One region of the Paenibacillus sp. O199 genome, then DNA from elsewhere that is predicted to be linked to it. Evidence: predicted binding sites of a transcription regulator. Region 1 holds the regulator's gene; the other holds the start of a gene.
What was found. Region 1 encodes Rex, which represses fermentation and respiration genes when NADH is low (regulators of the CRP and FNR family bind a similar motif). Its sites were predicted from a motif close to TTGTGAAATATTTCACAA; they were not measured.

Region 2: A6049_RS23155 (formate/nitrite transporter family protein) is a predicted target of Rex. The motif match lies at 2,091-2,108, and genes of this name have one in related genera.

The regions. Positions count from the first base shown of each region.
Region 1 covers NZ_LGRP01000018.1:68,022-71,196, reverse strand. Annotated here, with positions in the region: gene A6049_RS22535 (amidohydrolase) at 1-1,229, opposite strand, end outside; gene A6049_RS22530 (redox-sensing transcriptional repressor Rex) at 1,216-1,869, opposite strand; gene dinG (ATP-dependent DNA helicase DinG) at 2,096-3,175, opposite strand, start outside.
Region 2 covers NZ_LGRP01000020.1:11,643-14,817, reverse strand. Annotated here, with positions in the region: gene A6049_RS23165 (molybdopterin-containing oxidoreductase family protein) at 1-696, opposite strand, end outside; gene A6049_RS23160 (hypothetical protein) at 872-1,141, opposite strand; gene A6049_RS23155 (formate/nitrite transporter family protein) at 1,149-2,003, opposite strand; gene A6049_RS23150 (FAD-dependent oxidoreductase) at 2,216-3,175, opposite strand, start outside.

The DNA.
Region 1 (3,175 bases):
CCATGTTTAACCACTTGTTTACCATCCACCCACACATGCTCCACATCTTTGGCCGAAGCCGAGTAGACCGTATGGGAAATCAGATCCGTATGCGGATAGAAATGGGCCTGTTCGATGTTCAACGCGATGAAGTCAGCCTTCATGCCAACTTGCAGAGCGCCTGTATTGTTCAGGAATATGGATTTAGCACCATACGAAGTTCCAAGCAGAAGCGCTTCCCCTGCCGGCACTGCAGTAGGGTCACCGGACACACCTTTGTGAATCAACGCAGCCAATCTCATCTCTTCAAACATATCCAGGTTATTGTTACTGGCTGGTCCGTCTGTTCCCAGAGACACAGTCACGCCTGCTTTCAACAGATCAGGCACACGCGCAACACCCGAAGCCAATTTCAGGTTACTGCCTGGATTGTGGGAAACTGCTACATCATGCTTTGCGAGAATCTCGATCTCTTCATCATTCAGATGTACCGCATGTGCAACCAGAGATGGACGGGAAAAAAATCCTAGCTTCTCCAGATGTGCGACTGGACGCAGTCCGTAATCAGCCACGTTCTGTTCCACTTCGCGAAGCGTTTCAGACATATGCGTATGCAAAGGCAGATTCAGATCATGAGCAACCTGTACCAGCTTCTCTATGTAATCCGGAGGGCAAGTGTAAGGGGCGTGCGGAGAGATTACGGTTGTAATTCTTCCGTCTGCTTGTCCATTCCATTGACGGGCAAATGCTGCGGACTCTTCGAGCTTGCGCAGTTGTTCTTCTTCTGAGCAAAGCCCGATTACCCCACGTGCCAGAGCAGCCCGAACGCCGGATTGTTCCACCACTTTCGCAACCTGATCCATATGATCATACATATCTAGGAAAGCTGTTGTTCCACCCTTCAACATTTCAAGCACGGAAAGTGATGTGCCCCAATATACGTCTTCAGACGTCATTTTGGCTTCCATTGGCCACATTTTCTCCTGCAACCATACTTGTAACGCCAGATCGTCTCCATGGCCTCTGAGGAGCGACATGGCCGCGTGACCATGCGTATTGATCAGACCCGGCAAGAAGAACAGTCCTTTTCCGTCCACCTTTGTCAGGCTTTCGTCTCCTTCCGGCAATGTCTCACCAATATGCACAATCTTGTCATTCTCAACAACCATAAGACCTTGAACCACGTTCCAATTCGTACCTTCACTCACGGCAAATTTGCCGTTGTGAATTACCCATCTATTTGTCGTCATCTTCCTCGTCGTCCTTTCCATTCTCCAAGTAATAAGCCAGGCTAAGTAGATCCGTCGTAAAATCAGCATGATGAATGCGAATATGCGGCGGGGTCTTCAGGATCGTTGGCGCAAAGTTCAGAATCGCTTCAATTCCTGACTCAATCAGCTGATCTGCAACATTTTGGGCTTCCGTATCCGGAACCGTGATAATACCTATACGAATGTTATCTTTTTTGACCGAATCCGTTAATTCATTCATCGGTTGTACCGTCAAACTGTTGATTTGACTCCCAATTTTCGGACCGTAGGCATCAAATACAGCGACGATCTTCATGTTGTCTTTGAGATAGGCATTGTAATTGGACAAGGCATGTCCCAAATTACCTGCTCCGACAAGAGCTACATTGATCTGCTGGTCTATTTTTAAAATATGGCGGATTTTCTCAATGAGATATGAAACGTCATATCCAATCCCTTTACGACCAAAGTCACCAAAGTAAGCCAAGTCTTTACGAATCTGGGCCGGATTCAAATCCAGCCTCAGTCCAAGTTCTTGTGAAGAAACCGTATTGACTTCCCGCTGATGCAGTTCATTCAAATAACGCAAGTAAACAGGTAATCTACGCACCACGGCTTCCGAAATTTTATCTGATTTCATTCATTGCTCCCCCTTACCAAGGCCACGATAGATAGATGAAAAGATGAGCACCCTGTCTAAAACGATGCAAAATGATTACTGAATTAAACAGGATGCTCCTTGTTATATAATGGATAATTGCTTTAATCGCTTTACTCGCATATCCATGAAACGAATACATGATATTACTCAATTTTACCGCCAATCACTGGCGTCTTGCAATAATGGAAGCTACAGAGCGTATCTGTTATTGTTGCTCTTCGGTTGGTCTCTCGAGCCATTCCGAAATGCGTGGAACTATCTGCTCTGTAAGCATGTGCTCCATTTTGGGACCAGGTAATGAATATAAAAAGTACTTGCCATAATACGCTTCAATAACGCGTGTATCGTATACAATCACAATGCCTCTGTCTTTGCCTGTACGAACCAGTCTGCCAAATCCCTGTTTGAAACGGATGACGGCTTGTGGCACGGATAGCTTCATAAACGGGTTTTTCTTCTGCTGCTGCAAAAGCTCGCTCTTCGCTTCCACTAATGGATGATTCGGTGGCTGGAACGGCAGTCTGACAATTGCAAGGCAGGTCAGAGCCTCTCCCGGAATGTCCACGCCTTCCCAAAAGCTGCTTGTGCCAAGTAGCACCGTTGCTTTAGCATCTTGGAACCGACGTGTAAGCTTGGAACGGCTGCCGCTGTCCACCCCTTGCCCAAGCAAAGAGATATCGTTGCCTGACAAGGCCTCCTTAAGCGGGTCATAGACCTGTCGCAGCATGCGGTAGGAGGTGAACAACACCATCATGCGTCCACGAGTCGCAATAGCCGTTTCCGCAAGCGAGTGCACGAGCATATCCACAAAGTGGGCATCGCCTACACTGCCCTTCACGCTTGGGAAATCACGCGGAATGACAAGCAGCGCCTGTTCTCGATAATTGAACGGTGAAGGTAGCATCGACGTTAACAGACGGTTATTGTCGGCAGCTTCCTGCAAACCCAGCTGTTCGATCATGAATTGAAATGACTTGTCAACGGAGAGCGTAGCCGATGTAAGCACAACGCTTTTCTTTTTATCAAAGAACATATCCTTCAATTGTGCACTGACATCGACAGGAACAGCATAGAGTTGCAGTGATTTACTGCGGAACTGGCCGCTGGCCTCCATCCAGTACACGGTATTGGCATCATCCATCCGCATGAAGAAACGCAGATTATCCTTAATCGTTGCCAAATCCTTGAGCAGACCTGAGATATCCGTAATCAGACTATCGGACTGATAATCGTCCTGATCTTCTTTCACTTCAAGCAGCAGCTTGTCGCCTTTACGAATCAAATC
Region 2 (3,175 bases), on a different contig from region 1:
TAATCCGAGTGCCAATGCGCTGTCTGTACCCGGGTAAAGTGGAATGAACCAGTCTCCCCATTGGGCGGTCCGATTGCGATGGACATCAATAACGACGATTTGGGCGCCCTTTTTGCGGGCTTTCTCGGCCAGAACAACCTGATGCATATTGGTGCTGACGATGTTGCCTCCCCACACCAGGATGACATCTGCATGCTCCGTATCCTCGGGCAAGGTTCCCCGGTTCGCACCCATCGTATATTTCCAGCCGGTATTTCCCGCTGCATTACAGATGGTCTGTTCCAGCTTGCTCGCACCTAGCGCATTGAAAAATCGACGATCCATGCCATCCACACCAAGAATGCCCATGTTTCCATAGAAGCTGTAGGGCAGGATGCTCTCCGGTCCGTAGGTAGCTGCCAGCGAACTGAATCTCGCCGTAATCTCGCCGATGGCTTCGTCCCAACTGATTCGCTCGAACTGGCCTTCGCCCTTGACTCCGATGCGTCGCATCGGATATTGCAGCCGCTCGGGGTGATACACCCGCTCCGTCATATTTCGGACTTTGTTACAGATGGCGCCTTTTGTAATCGGATGGTCCGGATTGCCCGCTACCTTCACGATCTTACCGTTCTCCTTATGAAGCAGCAGGCCGCAAGTATCCGGACAATCGAGCGGGCAAACCGCCGGGAATACGCCATTCTCCTGATCGATCATATACAAGTCCCTCCCCCTTCAAAGCTATCCTCATATCATATCTTCTTCCTGGTAATCGCGTAAAGAGAACAGTCTTTTTTTACCGCCACAACCGATCCAAATTTTTTTCAAAAAATCTTTTTTCCCTTTGATTCAATCTCGAAATTCAGGGGTAAATTAAAAATAAGGCATTAGGCTAGTGTTTCCCCACTTCCTCCTCATGCCATATCATGGACCACTCCCGAAATTCGCCATGAACAGGTTTCGTTCCCCCGAACCTTGTCATGGCGAATTTATTTTGCGTGGATATTTTTTTGCAAAAAAAAACGATTCTTTTCCCGCCCATCACAGCAGACAGCCATGACTTGAACGAGATCAGAATCGCCTCCTGTTTACTTTGCATTCGTCTTTCCACTCGTTCTCGCACTCGCACCACGGTTACACCGCTAACTCGGTTACTGTCCAAAATGCCGCTACGCCTGCTTGCTCCACATCGGTCTGGCTTCCGACTCCACAGGCTGGGCCGCCGCCATGGCCATCTCAGGCTTCACTTCCGGCTCATGCTTGCGCAGGTACACCATCCAGTAAGCAGCTGCAACAAACAGCGCCCCTCCCGTCAGGTTGCCAAGCCATACCGGAATGAAATTCATGACGTATTGTCCCCACGAATAATGCCCTTCAAAGATCGCAGCAGGAATCAGGAACATGTTGGCGACAACGTGCTGGAATCCAATAGCTACAAAGGCCATCGTTGGGAACCATATGCCCAATACTTTTCCACTCATCGTATCCGATGCATAAGACAACCAAACCGCGAGAGCTACCAGCCAGTTACACCCGATCCCGGATATAAAAGCCTGAAGGAAGCTGTCGTCCAGCTTGTGTCCAGCCATATCCACCACTTTGGTCAAATAAGCTCCCTCTGCCGTCAGACCAAGCACATGCCCAAACGCATAGGCCACAAAGATCGCCCCAAGGAAATTACCTATCGTTACTAAGGTGAGATTCTTCAACATGTTGCCCGCGGACAGTTTACGTGCAATCGTCGCAAGTGGGACGGCCATCATATTACCTGTTAGCAGTTCCCCACCGCCAATCAGCACCAATATTAAACCTACCGGGAACACTGCTGCACCAATCAAATTAACCAAGCTGCCCCACTCGGCCGGAGCAGAAGCAATAACCCGAATATCCAGCAGAAATCCAAGCGCGATAAAAGCGCCTGCCAGAAAACTGAGTATCAATACGGAGGACACCGGATTTTGAGCTTTCTTCATCCCCGTATACACCGTATATTGTGCAACCTCAAGAGGTGTTTTTGCTGCCATAACGATCCTCTCCTTCACAGTTCATGAACATCATAATTCAACCTGTTTTGTTGATATGTTCATTGTATCGCGAAGATTTCAAGAGGTTTGTTACTTTTATCACAAAGTCTGAAAACTACATTTTAATATTTCCGTTGTGTCTTGCTTGATATCCAGAAAAAACAAAAAAGAACTACCGCAGAATGACTGCGGCAGTTCTCAGATATTTATGGTTATACCATCGCTGGTGTTTTTACTTCTACTGGTGGCAACGCCTGAAGACCCGCCGAGTTCAGGAAGTTCCATGGTTTGTTGTAATGTGGCTGGAAGAAGAAGTCGATGAAGGCCAGCTCATCTACCGTCATGTTGTTCTGGATGCAGACAGAGATCGTATTGATCGACTGTGTCAGATCAGCCTGTGACATCACCTGCGCACCAACAATACGGCGTGTAGCCTGTTCATAGATTACTTTGAGCAGCAGCTTCTCTGCCGTTGGCATGAACTCCGGACGGTAAGCATCTTCAAGCGTTACAGCTTCAACGACCAGACCCTCATCCGCAGCAGATGTTTCCGTCAGACCTGTACCTGCAATATTTTGCTCATAAATTTTAATACCTGATGTGCCTTGTGTACCCATGTATCGTGTCGTAGGACGAACCAAGTTCCGTGCTACGAGTGTTCCCATCCGCACTGCGTTGGTTGCCAGTGGAATGTACGCTGCCTTGCCGGTTGGGTTGTAATGAATTGCACAGCTGTCTCCAGCAGCGAAGACGTCTTTTTGGCTGGTTTGCATATATTTATCCACGATGATTGCGCCGTTCGGCAGCATATCCACTTGGCCTTTGAGCAGCTCGGTATTTGGACGGAAACCAATGCACAGAATAACGAGATCTGTCTCGAACTCTCCTTTGGATGTAATGACCTTGTTCACTTTGCCATTCTCTCCGGTAAATTTCTGTACCGTTTGGCCCAGCGCCAGCTTGATGCCGTGTCCGGTCAACGTTTCTTCAATGGCATCCGTGAACTCGGGGTCGAGATATTTGTTCAAGATCCGGTCCACGCTATCGATCAGTGTAACTTCCTTGCCGTTCATTTGGAAAGCCTCCACCAGCTCAATGCCGATATATCCAGCTCCTACCACGGTAATGCGTTTGGCATGCTTGGCTTTCTCAATGATCGTGTTGGAATGGTT